One region of the Bacillus sp. LH1 genome, then DNA from elsewhere that is predicted to be linked to it. Evidence: predicted binding sites of a transcription regulator. Region 1 holds the regulator's gene; each other region holds the start of a gene.
The links. The regulator Rex, encoded in region 1, represses fermentation and respiration genes when NADH is low (regulators of the CRP and FNR family bind a similar motif). The targets are predictions, from matches to a motif close to TTGTGAAATATTTCACAA.

Region 1 (4,116 bases):
CGCACCAGCTGTTACGTTTTTAAGACCTTCACGAATCATAGCTTGCGCTAATACAGTTGCAGTTGTTGTTCCGTCACCAGCTACGTCATTTGTTTTGCTAGCAACTTCTGCTACTAATTTCGCACCCATGTTTTCGAATGCATCTTCTAATTCGATTTCTTTTGCGATTGTTACACCATCATTTGTAATAAGTGGTGAACCAAATTTTTTCTCAAGTACAACGTTACGACCTTTTGGTCCAAGCGTAACTTTTACTGCGTTTGCAAGAGTGTCGACACCGCGAAGCATCGAACGACGTGCTTCTTCACTAAATTTAATATCTTTTGCCATAATAATTGACCCCCTTGGATTTTTTAAGATTTATATAATTAACCGATAACTGCTAAAATGTCACTTTCACGTAAAATCAAGTAGTCTGTACCTTCATATTTCACTTCAGTACCTGCATATTTTGAGAAGATGATAAGATCACCTGCTGCTACCTCTAAAGCAACACGCTCACCATTCTCAAGCACTCGACCAGTACCTACTGCAACAACTTTACCCTCTTGTGGTTTTTCTTTTGCAGTATCTGGTAATACGATACCACTTGCTGTTTTTTCTTCTGCTTGAACAAGCTCAATTACAACGCGATCACCTAATGGCTTTAGCATGAACAATAACCTCCTCATTTTGTTATGTAAATTTCTTTTATTAGCACTCAAGTCATCCGAGTGCTAACACACTTATAATAATAAATAATCTCAATTTCTTTTGCAAGTAAAAAAATCATAATTTTTTCGCAAATCACTATATAAACTTTCTATATACAATACTGCCTTTACTATATGAATCGTTGTTTCCACTGCTCGTATGTTACAATATGAAAGGACACCCTAAGTTGTTTTCGCTACACATACAACTTTCTCCTGTCTTCTATTATAATTTCAAATAAGGATTTACGAAAAAAACATAATTCAAGAGGTTTATATCGTAGGTAGCATATTTACATGTTATCCTAACTTATCTCATACACTATAGTTAGAAAGGATGGTTAAACCATTTGAAGAAACAATACTGGTGGATTATCGTTACATACATTTTAATGCAGTTATCTGGCGTTGTTGGATTACCACTTCTCCTAAAAACAGGACTCTATGATAATAGAGGATTTACCATTGAGGAAAAAGGACAAATCATAACAGGACACTGGGCAATTATTAGCTTCTTTGTTGCATTATGTATCGTACTTTGGTTACTTAGAACAGATATTCGTGACAGGCATTTAGATGCAATGCGCTCTTCTGTTCCAGCTACTATTGGATGGATTTTTATCGGGTTCTTCTTAGCTTTCTTTTCACAAATAGTTGCCGGTATGATCGAGATGCAGCTGCTAGGAATTAAACAAGGTTCAGAAAATACAATGAAACTTATGGAAATTGCAAGAACGACACCTTGGTTCCTTATTGTTGTTTCTATAATTGGACCTATCTTAGAAGAAATCGTATTTAGAAAAATTCTATTCGGCACGCTTTATAAGAAGTTTAACTTCTTTATCGCAGCTATCATTAGTTCGCTTGTATTCGCAGCAATTCATTTTGATTTTACTCACTTATTGGTATACACTGCTATGGGGCTCGTATTCGCCTTCTTATATGTGAAGACGAAACGTATTATCGTTCCGATTGCAGCTCATGTTGCGATGAATACATTAGTCGCTATTGGGCAAATTTTTATGAGCAATGAACAAATTCAAGAAATGATTAAAGAAGCTGAAAAAATGCAAGGCTTTATCGGAGGATTTTTTGTATGAGAAACTCACCATTGTTCATGGCTGCACTATACTTCCTTCTTGGATGTATCTTTACACGCTTCGCCATTACGAACGTGACAGATACAATCTGGAATATGTGGACAATACTATTTGCAGTTATGGCAACAATTGATTTTAATTTGGCACTTCGCCTTATATTAGTTAAATTCACAAAGAAGAAACAATAATAAAACGCAGAGGTCGCTTCCTCTGCGTTTTATTGTGGATAGTTTTTCAAAAAGTAAACTAATGTTTGTAACTCTACAGCTAAGTCAATATGATGAATTCTAATATTCTCTGATACGTTTAATCGCGCTGGTGTGAAATTCAAAATACCGTGCACGCTTGTTTCAGCTAATCTATCTGCTACAGCTTGTGCTACTGTAGCCGGTACTGTTAATATTGCCACTTGTATATCATTTGATAATCTCTCTTCTAATTCATCTAAATGATATACAGGAATGCCCCCGATTTCTGTTCCAACTTTCTCTTCACTAACATCAAATGCCATTTCAATTTTTGTATTATTGTTTTTCGTGAAATTATAATGTAAGAAAGCGGTCCCTAAATTACCTACTCCAATAAGTGCTACACGTGTTATATCATCTTGATCAAGTGTTTCGCGGAAAAATGATAATAAATAATTTACGTTATATCCATATCCCTTTTTCCCTAACGCTCCAAAATACGAAAAATCTCTTCGTATTGTTGCGGAATCTACTTTTACTGCCTCACTCAATTCGGCCGATGAAACACGCTGCTTACCAGAAAGAGATAAGTTTTGGATAAATCGATAGTATAGAGGCAATCTTTTAGCAGTGGCTTGTGGAATCTTTTGCTGATCCATATGACCTCTCCTCTCTTCCTATCTTTATTCATATACTTTAATCAAATACAGAAGTTTAGCACTCATTAAATTCCTTGTATAATAAAGAGAAGAAGTATTCTCTCTTTATTTTAAACTATACACTATTTTTAGTATGATTGAGAAATATAAACATGGCAAAGTTAAGAAATTATTTGAGGTGAAAACATTGATTTTATTACAAGTAAACGCGCTTTCGAAATTATACGGTGCAGAAACGATTCTTGCAAACATAAAATTGGAAGTACAAACAAAAGATCGTATCGCATTAGTTGGAAGGAATGGAGCAGGAAAATCTACATTATTAAAAATTATCGCTGGTGAATTATCTCATGATGGTGGCGAAATTATAAAACCGAAAGATGTCTCAATCGGATATTTAGCTCAAAATACTGGACTAGAAACGTCTTTAACAATTTGGGATGAAATGCTAACCGTCTTTACCCACTTACAGCAAATGGAGACAAAACTTCGAAGGCTTGAGCAAGAAATGGGAAAAGAAGAAAACTTTTCAAACGAAGCTACATATGAAAGATTGTTAGCTGATTATGACCAACTACAACTCAATTATAAAGATCAAGGTGGATATCAATATGAAGCGGATATTCGCTCCATTTTAAGCGGCCTTGGCTTCCCAGTTGAAACGCACCAGACGACGATCTCTACTTTAAGCGGCGGGCAAAAAACAAGATTAGCTCTCGGGAAATTATTATTAACAAAACCAGACTTACTTATTTTGGACGAGCCTACAAACCATTTAGACATCGAAACATTAACATGGCTTGAGCAATATTTGCAAGGTTATCCTGGCGCAATATTAATCGTCTCACATGACCGTTATTTCTTAGACAAACTCGTTACACAAGTATATGAAATTTCGAATAAAGAAAGCAGACGATTTGTTGGTAACTACAGTAAATATTTAGACTTAAAATCAGCATTATATGAGCAAGAAATGAAACGTTACGAAAAACAACAAGATGAAATCGCAAAACTTGAGGACTTCGTTCAAAAGAATATAGCTCGCGCTTCTACAACGAAACGTGCTCAAAGTCGCCGTAAACAACTAGACAGAATGGAATTATTAACGAGACCATTAGGGGATTCTAAGTCAGCATCATTCCACTTCGATATTGAAAAACAAAGTGGAAATGATGTTTTACAAGTAAATGATGCAACCATCGGCTATGATGGAAACCCTATAATTGAACATGTAACTATGCGCTTAACTCGCGGAGATAGTGTTGCTTTAGTTGGTCCAAACGGAATTGGGAAATCCACATTGTTAAAATCCATTGTGAATAAGTTACCACTATTAAATGGTGATGTTTCTTTCGGATCAAATGTATCTGTTGGTTATTATGATCAAGAACAAGCAAACTTAACATCTTCTAAACGGGTTTTAAATGAACTATGGGATGAATATCCACTGCAACCGGAAAAAGAAATCCGTACTATA
Region 2 (4,116 bases), 1.1 Mb from region 1:
CGAGTTCCATAACTCCCTTTCTATGAGAGGTTTTACCCCATTTGAAGAAGGATTGGCCTCTTATTTTCAAGCAATTTCAACGCGAACTGCCGGGTTTAATACTGTTGATATTTCTACATTGTCAAAACCTTCTCTCCTATTAATGATGCTCCTTATGTTTATTGGTGCTGGTAGCGCTTCAACTGGTGGTGGGATTAAGTTAACAACATTTTTAATCATATTTTTTGGCGTATTTAAATTTTTACAAGAACAAGAGGATATTGTCGTATTTAAAAAATCCATTAAAGATACTCTCATTGTCAAATCATTAACCATTACTATTATTTCAATTTCATTTATCTTTTTTGCTATTTTAATTTTGAGTATTACTGAGCGAGTTCCTCTATTGATGAGTGCTTTCGAAGTATTTTCAGCATTTGGGACTGTTGGCCTCAGTATGAATTTAACACCCCACTTAACTATAATCGGAAAAGCTATTATTATCTTTATGATGTTTTTCGGGAAAATGGGTCCTTTAACATTGGCTTTTTCATTTGCTCGTAAAAAGAACCTGAAAATAAAATATCCGAATGAAGATATTTTAACAGGTTGACAACCGTATAAATTATCCATATAATGAGAATACAATAACATATCTCCAAAGGGGAGTAGCGTCCAAGAATATTTCTTGGAAACAAAGTCGTCATTACGTAGAACTTAGTTCTTCCGGCTTTGTTGGCATTTTTTATTACATATGTCTAGCAAGACCTTTGCCTATTAACGGCAGAGGTCTTTTTTGCATTCACTTCCAGATTTTTCCAAAGTTAATAGGCAGGAGTATGGGGAAACTAAATAGTGGGGAAATTCTTCACTTATTTAGAACTTATAGAAATGAGAGGAGAATGTACATGGATGTATCATTATTATTGGAGTATGGTTGGGTATTACTCATCCTAATTGCACTTGAAGGGATTTTAGCGGCTGATAACGCTCTTGTTCTTGCAATTATGGTAAAACATTTACCAGAAGAAAAACGAAAGAAAGCACTATTTTATGGATTAGCGGGGGCATTTGTTTTCCGATTTGGATCGTTATTTATGATTTCGTTCTTAGTCGATGTATGGCAAGTGCAAGCAATTGGTGCCATCTACCTTATGTTTATCGCTGGTAATCACTTATTTAAAACATATGTTAAAAAGAATACAGATGAAGAAACAGAAGAAAAAGAAGCAAAGAAAAAACAAGAGAACTTTTGGTGGACTGTATTTAAAGTTGAGGTTGCTGATATCGCCTTCGCAGTTGATTCAATTTTAGCTGCTGTTGCACTAGCAATGACTTTACCAAAAACAGGATTAGGTACAATTGGTAGTCTTGATACTGGGCAATTCGCTGTTATCTTTGTAGGTGGACTTATCGGATTAATCATTATGCGATTTGCAGCAACTGCTTTCGTACAAATCTTAAAACGTAAACCAGGACTTGAAACCGCAGCATTCTTAATTGTAGGTTGGGTTGGTGTGAAGCTAGCAGTTTATACATTAGCACACCCTGCATTAAATGTAATTCCACATTCATTCCCAGAATCCACTCCGTGGAAGCTTACATTCTGGATTGTATTAGTCGGAATCGCAGTTGGTGGTTGGTTCTTCTCAAAAGAAGTAGAAGTAAAAGTAGAAAAGAATTTAGACGAAAAAGCGCTGTAATTACAGCGCTTTTTCTTTTTTCTTTCTTCCTCTCAATGTCCAGAAAAAATTCCATTATACTACCTTTTGTAAACGTTTTCTTAATGTATGTATGTCCTTTTTGTGAAACATTGCACAAACTTATTGAAAGTGAGAACAATTCCATGTACTTTATTCATATAAGGAGTATTTATAGAAGATTTACTAAAGGAGCGTATTACTCATGCTAGAACAAGGACTAGATTATGTTGTCAAACTGGCTAAAAGCAAAAAGAAAATACTAGATACAAACCCAATGCAATATTTCATTCGTGCTGCACTTGCGGGTATTTATATCGGTTTTATTATTGTACTATGTTTTAAATTAGGTAACTTTTTTCACATTGCAGATTCACCAGCAACTTATTTAGCTGCTTCTATGTTTTTCGGGATTGCTCTCGTACTTATTATATATGGCGGTGCTGAATTGTTTACTGGGAACACAATGTACTTTACTGTAGCAACTTTAAGAAAAGAAACAACGATTTCTGATACACTACGTAACTGGGTTGCTTGTTATGCAGGTAACTTAGCCGGCGCGTTATTCTTTGCCTTACTATTTTACGCAACTGGAATTTTTGAAGCAATTGATCACGGTCACTTAATGAATAAAGTCGTTGAAGGAAAGATGAACACACCTACAATGCAGTTATTCTTTAAAGCCATTTTATGTAACTGGCTCGTATGTCTTGCTTGTTTCTTACCTTCTCAGGTTAAAGGTGACACAGCAAAAATAATAGTCATGATGCTACTTGTTTTCACATTCTTCTTATCTGGTTACGAACATAGTATTGCAAACTTATCACTCTTTGCTTTATCTTTAGTTTCACCGCATCCTGAGACAATTTCTTTTTCAGGTGCTATTCATAACTTAATTCCTGTTACAATCGGTAACATTATTGGCGGATCAGTATTTGTCGGTATGGTATACCACTACTTAACAAAGAAAACACCTGAAGTTCAACAGGAAGAAACTGAAATCGCAGTAGCTCAACAAGAAGAGATTATTCCTTTACAAGCACATATGAAACACTAAAAACTCCAAAGTTTTACTTTGGAGTTTTTAGCTTCCCACGTATTTAACAACAAGGTGAGGATTAATTTCTCCTTCTTCCTTTCCCTTATCCATTCTCTGTTTCATCTTGTGCATACCGATGACATCATTCGTATGAAGGTGAATTTCATTTACATATAATCCCTCTGTACAAAAAGCTTCTACAAAATCTAGTCCATTTTTTGCTCCCCAGCCCATATTATAATCAAGGGAAAGAATATTCACATCATAATCCCGAACCATTTGCAAGGCACATTCTACTGTAGTTGCGGACACATACCCGAACGGGCAACTTCTTTGATCATCCATATATACGTTCATTTTCGATTCCCTCTCTAATTTGAATAAACAGCTAATACATAGCACATTGCCCCAAGACTAATAAAAGGACCAAATGGAATTGGCTTTCGTACTTCTATACGTTTTAATCCGATACCAATCCCGAAAAAACAAAGACTAAAACAAGATGCTAAAAATAAAACGATAAAAACTCCCTTCACTCCTACTATAAAACCAAGTAACGAAAGTAGTTTTATATCTCCTCCGCCAAGCCCTTCTGGATATATCTTTTGCATGCAATATAACAAAAGGAATATAACACCACTACCAACTATACTATCTGTCCAAGTAACTAATTGTACAAAAACACTTTCGAGAATGAGTAAAACCGCAAACGAAATTAAAATACAATCAGGAATTAACATATATAAGTAATCTGTAACTGAAATAATAAGAAGTAGCGAAAAAAGGGATAAAATGATAATAAGTTCTCGTTCTATTCCAATCATATACACGGTAAGAAGAAATATACTTCCTGTTATACATTCAAATGCTACATATATAATTGGAATTTTCCTCTTACAATTCGTACAACAGCCTCTTTGTATATAAAATGAAATGATGGGGATTAGTTCTTTTGGCCTTAGCACATATTTGCAATAATAACAATGTGAACGCGGGGTAATAATAGACGCACCTAATGGAACCCTCACCGCAACTAACATAAAAAAAGAACCAAACACCATCCCTGCTAACAGTGCATATAAATAAGTGAACATCCCTTCCTCTCCTTTCCCAAAAAACATAGCAAAAAAAGGAGAGAACTTCTACTTCATATTATCCTTTATTCTACTAAAAAAGCAGGCCATTTTCCGGCCTGCTTTCCCCTCTTTTATACGATGAAATATACTGCTTTTAATGGTCCATGTACTCCGACAACAAGATTCATCTCAATGTCAGCCGAGTTACTTGGCCCTGTAATAAAGTTAATACAAGATGCCGCTGTCTCCCCATTTTCTACGCGTGAGTTCATATCCTGAACTGCTTGTGTAATACGAGGCACAAGTGTTTCACGTGGAATAA
Region 3 (4,116 bases), 140 kb from region 1:
CAATCACTTCTATACCGTGTTCACGTAATAACGTATTAGATACATAGTTGCGATCATATGTAACAACTACACCTGGCGCAATTGCTAATGTGTTCGAGCCATCATTCCATTGTTCACGAGCAGAAGCAATTACATCTCCTCCTCCACATGGAATAAGAACTAATTCACTTAAGCCTAATACCTCTTTTAATGCTTCCATTAAAGAAGTACGATGTGTAATTTTAAGAGTTTCCTCATCTGATCCTTTTTCTAAAATATAAATATTCATATTCCCTTTTGGCCCTTGAATGGCTGGGTGAATTGTAAACTTGTCATAATCAACCATTGTAAATACTGTATCTAAATGCATAAATGCTCGACATTTTGGAATTTCTATTGCTAACACTTTCTTAATTTTATTTTGTCGGCTAAAGAGATTTTTAGCTAAACGTTCAATTGCTTTAGCTGAAGTACGAGCAGATACTCCAATCGCAATTGTTTCTTCATTTAAAATTAGCTCGTCGCCACCTTCAATCGGAAATTTATAATCACGATCTAACCAGATTGGTACATTATGTTTTGCAAATCTTGGATGATATTTAATGATGTACTCCATGAATAATGATTCACGTCTACGCGCTGGTTCTCTCATCTTATTTATCGTTAAGCCATCGCCCACGCTAGCTGCTGGATCACGAGTAAAATATAAATTAGGCATTGGATCTAAGTAAAACGGATAGTGATCTTCCATTAATTCATATAAATGTGTCTTCTTACTTGTTTCAATTTCGTTTTTCCGTACACCGCCCATAATTTTTTGAATTAATTCTTCATTTGAAAAGGAAAGTAAATATTCTTTTAAAGTTTGATGTGCAACATTTACGTCGGCCTGTCCTTCTTTTAAAATACGATCAACAAATTCTTCTCGAAGTTTTTTATCTACTAACGCCTCCGCGGCTAGTTTTTCTAAATAAAGAACTTCAACACCCCGATTGCGTAACGTTTGTGCAAAATAATCATGCTCTTTTTGAATAATTGGTAAGTATGGAATATCGTCAAATAATAATTGTTGCAAATAATCTGGCGTCAAGTTTTCCACTTCTTTACCCGGTCGTTTTAATAAAACCGTTTGTAATTCCCCAATTTCTGAAGTAACATGTATCGGATGTTTCATTTGTTGTACCTCCTTTTAAATATGTTTGATGTCTTACAAGTACATAATAAATGCTCTGTACTTTCATCTTTGTGAAAGCATCCACATTATCATTGTGAAATATTAAACAAGTTATTTTTTTAAAATCATACGAATATGTATTTTTATAACAAACTATCTTGCTTTCTCAATAAAAAATACATATATTACGCATATATGTTGAATATTTAACTTCCGTATTTAAACAAAAATCCTGTTTTTAATTTTATTAAAAACAGGATTTTTGCATCTAAATAATTAAATTTAATCTTTCTTCTATAATCTCCCTATCTGATTTCGACTGTGAAATTATAAGGCATGTATCATTTCCACATATACATCCTATTTTTTCTTTCCAATCTAACTCATCAAATAAAACACCAATAACATGTGCATTACCAGGTAATGTTTTAATAACCATTAATTGATCTACACAATCAATTTTTAAAACAACTTCTCGTAATTTTTTCTTTAACTTTATATCAGTTTGTAAATGCTCTTCTGAGAAAACTTTATATATCATTAATCCTTCTTGAGAAGGTACCTTCGTTAAGTTTAACTCACGAATATCGCGAGAAACCGTAGCTTGTGTTACTAATACATCTTTTTTTGCTAACAATTCTACTAATCTTTCTTGCTTATCTATTTCATACTCCTTTACAAATTGTTTAATTAACCGTTGTCTTTTTTCTTTTTTCATAAAAGACACCCCTTTTAATATTATAGCTCGCTATAATTTTCATCCGAAAGGGACAGAAAAGAATGTTGCGGAAACGTTCATAGTTTAACTGTAAATATTAAATCAAGCTAAATAAAAAAGAGAAGAACAATATTCTGTTCTTCCTTTTACATTGAAAATCGTTCAATTGTTTGTTTCAAATCAGTTGCTTGCTTCTCTAAATCCTTTAATAATTGATCGATTACTATCATATTTTTAGATTGTTGTAGCGTCACACGTGCTACTTCTTGCGAACCAGCTGACGTTTCTTCAGCAATTGCTGCTACAGCTTTTGTTTGTGCTCCTGTTTGATGAATATGGCTCACTTGTTCATTCATATAACTACTAATTTGCTGAGTTGCATCGGCTACTTCCATAACACTTGATGACATTTCTTTTAAAATTAATTCCGTAGCTTCCCCACGTTTCGCCTCTTCTTTAGCTATTTTCACTTGTTCTGTCATTTTCATTGCAACTTGTTGTACTTCATCTTGCATATTCCGTAATAACTGCGATATGTTTCTTGCAGAATGATCACTTTCATCAGCAAGTTTACGTACTTCTTCCGCAACAACCGCAAAGCCTCTTCCATGCTCTCCTGCGCGAGCTGCCTCAATAGAAGCATTTAGTGCTAATAAATTCGTTTGGCTAGCAATCGCACTCACAACAGACACAATATGTTCTACTTGTTTCATTCGTTCTTCTAACTTCTGTACATTTTGCATTGAATCTTCATTTTCTTTTGCCAATGTTTGAATACCTTGAATTAAAGACGTAAAGACACGAGTACTATGCCCTAAAGCTTCAACCATTTCTGAAGACAATGTATCAGACTGCTTCGCTTTTTCTTCTACTTCACTTGCAATAGAAGTCGTTGTATCAACAGCAGAAACAATTGCTTGAATTGATGCCGCTGATTGCTCAGCGCCTGAAGAAATCTCTGCAAGTGTCTCAGATACACCTTGCGCTTGTCTCGTTGCTTCGCCTGTTTGTTTTCTAATCTGCTGTACTTGATTATTTGTATACGAAAATGTTGTATCAATATTTTTTACCATGCCCCTTAAGTTTCCTAACATCATATTAAATGCAACACTTAAAGATTTAATTTCATCATCTGTCTTCGGTAATGGAACATCTTCACGAATATCACCCTCAGCTGCTTTTCTTGCCGCTTCCTCTAACTTGCGAAGCGGTTTAATTAAAAATACGGCTGCTCCATATGCTAAAATTCCAGACCATACTACCCCTAATAACATAACGATAATATTATATACAGTTTGACTTACATAACTTTGAAAATAATCGTATATCACGTAAATAAAAAATATACTTGTTGAATATGTAATGAAAGCTAAAACTGTAGTGAATAGCATAAGTTGTGTACGTAATCCAAAAGAAAATGTTTTTCTTTCTTTTTCCATCTTCCCTTTCCCCCTTTTTATAAGCAATATAAATACTACCTATATATTATTATCCATATTTTCATTATAGAAGGATATAGAGATTTTAAAAATCATTATTTCTTTGAATATCAAATTGCACGAAAAAAATAAAGGATTCTGACAATTTATGACTAATAACAGAAATACAGGGCAACATTTGTAAAATATATTTTTAACTGGGGGTTTTGTATGATTCAAGTTCGAAATCTAGTAAAATCATTCGGTTCACTTGATGTGTTAAAAGGAATTGATTTAGAAGTAAAAGAAAAAGAAGTTGTTGTTTTAATTGGTGCCAGTGGTTCTGGTAAAAGTACATTACTTCGCTGTCTTAACTTTTTAGAAATGTACGATGAAGGCGAAATTCACTTACAAGGTGAGCGAATTGATCCAAAGCATTCAAATTTAAATAAAGTCCGTGAAAATGTCGGTATGGTTTTTCAGCACTTTAACCTCTTTCCTCATATGACCTCACTAGAAAACATCATAGAAGCACCTATTCACGTAAAAAAATTAGAGAAAGCAAATGCACAGGATATTGGAAATCAACTTCTCCAAAAAGTCGGCCTTCAAGATAAAGCGGATGTAACTCCTCATCTTCTTTCAGGTGGTCAAAAACAGCGCATTGCCATTGCACGAGCTCTTGCAATGAGCCCTAAGATTATGCTATTTGATGAGCCTACCTCAGCTTTAGACCCTGAACTTGTTGGAGAAGTATTGCAAGTTATGAAAGAACTTGCTGAAGAAGGGATGACAATGGTTATTGTTACTCATGAAATGAATTTCGC
Region 4 (4,116 bases), 760 kb from region 1:
GTGATATTTGGTAACTGTACTTTCGGAGTACAAAGTGCTTGAGCTAATATGCCACCTAAATTGTTTTCTTTTGCTGAGATGACAGAGAATCCGATAAACTGAGCAACGCATCCAGCAAGAGCTGCACCACCTGCAACACCGTCTAAGCTAAGTGCAATTGCTAACGCAGCTGATGAAGCTGGAGAGATAAGTAATAGTCCCCAAACTACTGCAATGACGATAGAAGCGATGAATGGGCTACCAGCTGAGCTATCTTTAATAAACGCTCCAACTGCATTTAAAACAGGAGTAATATTATGAGATAACCAAATGCCTACTAAACCAGAACCTAATATGGCCGCAAATGGAACGAGCATCATATCTAACGCAGTTTTTCCGCTTAAACGTTTACCAATATATACAGCTAAAGTTGCTGTTAATAATGCACCGATTGGCTCACCTGTTTTAATAATTAGACCAGCTTCAGTAATCGAAATGGATCCGGCACCAATCGCTCCGGCTACCATCGCCGAGAAGATTACAAGACCGTTTGCACCGAGCATAAAAGCAATTCCAGCACCAATTGCCGGTGCCATTAGTGATTTTGCAACAACTCCGATTGTAATAAGTAATGGTATATCAACAATTCTTCCTATATTTTCGATCAGTAAACCAATTCCGAGGGATACGAAAATACCTTGTGCGATTCCAGCAGATGCTTTAAATACACGAGACATTATATATTCCTTCATTTGTTTCACCTTCTCCTATAAGTTAGTAACCAATTGTTTTCATATAATCACGTAAAATATCGTTTGATTTTGCGAATCGAGATTCTTCATCCTCTGTTAAATTGAGTTCTACAACTTCTCTTATACCGTCTCTAGTAATAATAGCTGGTACTCCTGTACAAATATCATATTCACCGTACTCACCATCTAAAATGGCTGATACAGCAATGACACGGTGATCATCATTAAAGATTGAACTCGCAATATATGCTAGAGAATTTCCAATCCCGTAATAAGTAGTTCCTTTACGTTTATAAATTTCCCAGCCAGCTTTTGCAGTCTTCTCAACAATTTCATCTAAATCTATTTCACCAAATCGCTCTTTTTGTTCTTCTAAAATTTGCAGAATTGGCTTTCCACCAACAGTTACATGAGACCAAGCAACCATTTGAGAATCACCATGTTCTCCTAATGAATACCCATGAATACTACGAGGATCTACATGTAGCATTTCAGATAAAATTGTTCTTAAGCGAGAAGAATCTAGTGATGTACCAGTACCGATTACGCGATTTCTAGGTAATCCAGATAATTTCCACACTTGATATGTAATAATATCAACTGGGTTCGATGCAAGTAAGAAAATACCATCAAATCCACTTGCCATTACACCACCAACAACACTTTCCATAATCTTCGCACTCGCTCCTAAAGTATCTAAGCGACTTTGCCCTGGTTTTGGTGCTGGCCCTGCTGTAATAATGACAATGTCCATATCTTTGCAGTCTTCATAGCTTCCTGCATATACTTTTGTTCTTGTATTTGTAAAGTTAATGCAATGTGATAAATCCATTGCTTCCCCAACTGCACGTTCATGATTTATATCAATTAATAATAGCTCTTCGCAAATCCCTTGATTTACAATGGAATACGCACAACTTGATCCAACTAATCCAGTACCGATAATTGCAATTTTTCTTGTATGTCTTTTCATAGCAATCTCTCCTAATTGATCATATAATCTATTTCTTTTGTTCTTTACATTCTTAATTATAGAGGTTCCCACGATAGAAACCATGGATACTTTGTGAAATGTTGAACAAAGTTTTTGTCCTTTTTGTGAATTGTCATATTCCATTTTCGTCATATTTGTTACAACTGGAAAAATATTTATTATGTATTTATTGACATATACAAAAAGAAAACGAGCGAATAAATTCGCTCGTTTTCTTTTTCCTGTTATTCCGCACTTAATTGGCTTTTTAATTGCTGTACAATCATCGGATTAGCAGGTGCTGCCGGTTTGTAATAACTCTTTTGCTTTGCGTACTCATACATATTACGTTGGCGCGCCTCGTCTTGATTACGAATTTGAATTAACGTTTGATGTAACTGTTCATTATCAGACTGAGCAATATAATTTGCATAGCTTGTTAAACTTGCATTTAATCCTGCTAAATAATCATTTACCATATCTTTTTCATTCATTTTCCGCTTCCTCCTATCCTAGGAAAGTCATTAATTGCTGTTTCGTATTTCGTGCATCTTGCGCATCTTTTTGTAGCATTTGTTTCAGTTGTGGATCTGTACACGTCTGTGCATACTGCTCCAACTTGTTAATAATTGTTGCGTGTCCACCAATTAAATGACGTAAATTTTCTACTTCAAGCTCTGTTAAGTTTTGCATATAACATACCCGCCTTTCTTTGTTCATTCATCATTAGTATTTGGTTCTTTTTGGATTGTATTCATCAACTTTTCCTACATATAAACAAAATAAAAGATGAATAGCTAGGCCATTCATCTTTTATGCTAAATATTCATTCAATTTTATAAAGAAACAATCATACTTATACTCACAAGTAGGTTCCATACAATATGTAAAATGATGCTAGGTAAAATAGATTGTGTTTTCTTATATAACATAGCAAATACAATCCCCATAATCATTGCCGTAACTGGAAAACCACCATGAAGAATCCCAAAGATAAAGGAAGAAATAATGATACCAACTAGAAAACTATATTTCTTTTCAAAAAATCGATACAAAATACCTCTATATAAAATTTCTTCTTTAATTGGTGTAATTATAGCAACACTTAACACATATATAATACTTTGTAGACTATTTTGAAGTCCTAAGCTCCCTAATTGATCTCGTTGCTGCTCTGCACTTTCAAAGCTAAACAACTCTAACATTACATACTGAGTTAATGCAATGATGATAAAACCTATTAATAAATACAAGTAGGTTTTCCCATTTTTTAAAATAGATACATCCCATATGTTCTTAATAAAATGAAGCACTGGTTTATACGCAAATAAAACAATAGTAACAACAGCTGCATCAAATAGAAGTAAATAATATCCCTCTAAATTAGCACGTAATACCTCTTCTCCAAAAATTCCAAGGGCTAAAGCAAGGAATAATCCCCCTAAGAGTGAGAACCCTAGAATGCTTGCAATCGTTACAACTAGATTTTTATATGTTATGTTATCTACTTCTCTTTCTGCATTATACGCTTCTAATACTGTTTTTCTCATACTATTCCTCCATTTGTTTTCATTACCTTAACAAAAAAACCTTTAATACAAATATATAGATAATATAACAAATTTTTCAAAAAGAATAATATGCAATTTTACATATCATGAAAGCTTTGTATTATATAGTTTTTGGAATTAGATTACTATATAATAATTATTAGATGAAATTCCAAAAATTTCTTATCTATCCACCATAACCCTCGCATCATATAAATTTTATTAGTTAAAGGAGCAATGAACATGAAAACACATGACTTCCTTACAGAAATCCAGAAGGGCTCTGAGCCTAGTCCATATCAAGATCCTACCGTATTCAGTTTCGTTTGCTTTTTCTTAGCCATATACACATTTTTCAAACCTGTAAAATAATATCATGTAATGAGAAAAAGCCTACCGCTCTTTTCGAATTATATGCACTAAAAAACCTTAGAATCACTTCTAAGGTTTTTGTTTGCCTCGCTTCTTATTCACGTAACCCTTTAATAAACGTTTCCAACAATACATGTAAACTTATATCTAAATCTAACGGCAAACCAAATCCGCCCTGTTGTTCAATCGAAGCAAATCCATGACAAATACTTCTGAATCCGCGTGTCGCATGAAGTGCATTCTCTCCTTCTAAGCCGTACTGTTGTAAAACCTGAAGACAAAGCTTTACAATTCCGTCACCTGCTTTTCTTACTTCTTCATCTCGTAAAAAAGTTGCTTCATATAGTCCAGGATGTTTTCGGACAAATGCTACATATGCTTCTCCTAATGCATGAATTGCTTCATCCATACGTTTATCCTCGGCTGCTTCTTCCAGTTTGTTATGCAGATGTTTTATTCCGTAAATACCAAGATGTTTCCGTACATCTTG

Region 2: ACX9TM_RS07000 (formate/nitrite transporter family protein) is a predicted target of Rex. The motif match lies at 1,783-1,800, and genes of this name have one in related genera.
Region 3: arcA (arginine deiminase) is a predicted target of Rex. The motif match lies at 1,246-1,263, and genes of this name have one in related genera.
Region 4: ACX9TM_RS25330 (L-lactate dehydrogenase) is a predicted target of Rex. The motif match lies at 1,796-1,813, and genes of this name have one in related genera.

The regions. Positions count from the first base shown of each region.
Region 1 is NZ_CM175007.1:266,821-270,936, reverse strand. It holds gene groL (chaperonin GroEL) at 1-330, opposite strand, end outside; gene groES (co-chaperone GroES) at 369-653, opposite strand; gene ACX9TM_RS01555 (CPBP family intramembrane glutamic endopeptidase) at 1,043-1,792, shown strand; gene ACX9TM_RS01550 (YdiK family protein) at 1,789-1,980, shown strand; gene ACX9TM_RS01545 (redox-sensing transcriptional repressor Rex) at 2,010-2,639, opposite strand; gene ACX9TM_RS01540 (ABC-F family ATP-binding cassette domain-containing protein) at 2,827-4,116, shown strand, end outside.
Region 2 is NZ_CM175007.1:1,334,298-1,338,413, reverse strand. It holds gene ACX9TM_RS07010 (TrkH family potassium uptake protein) at 1-592, shown strand, start outside; gene ACX9TM_RS07005 (TerC family protein) at 888-1,682, shown strand; gene ACX9TM_RS07000 (formate/nitrite transporter family protein) at 1,885-2,736, shown strand; gene ACX9TM_RS06995 (cyclic-phosphate processing receiver domain-containing protein) at 2,764-3,075, opposite strand; gene ACX9TM_RS06990 (prepilin peptidase) at 3,090-3,812, opposite strand; gene ACX9TM_RS06985 (LutC/YkgG family protein) at 3,926-4,116, opposite strand, start outside.
Region 3 is NZ_CM175007.1:409,510-413,625, reverse strand. It holds gene arcA (arginine deiminase) at 1-1,153, opposite strand, end outside; gene argR (arginine repressor) at 1,422-1,871, opposite strand; partial or broken gene ACX9TM_RS02175 (methyl-accepting chemotaxis protein) at 2,018-2,590, opposite strand; partial or broken gene ACX9TM_RS02170 (HAMP domain-containing protein) at 2,960-3,145, opposite strand; gene ACX9TM_RS02165 (amino acid ABC transporter ATP-binding protein) at 3,521-4,116, shown strand, end outside.
Region 4 is NZ_CM175007.1:4,872,976-4,877,091, forward strand. It holds gene ACX9TM_RS25325 (PTS sugar transporter subunit IIC) at 1-731, opposite strand, end outside; gene ACX9TM_RS25330 (L-lactate dehydrogenase) at 754-1,704, opposite strand; gene ACX9TM_RS25335 (spore coat protein) at 1,950-2,198, opposite strand; gene ACX9TM_RS25340 (hypothetical protein) at 2,212-2,397, opposite strand; gene ACX9TM_RS25345 (CPBP family intramembrane glutamic endopeptidase) at 2,541-3,254, opposite strand; gene ACX9TM_RS25350 (TetR/AcrR family transcriptional regulator) at 3,721-4,116, opposite strand, start outside.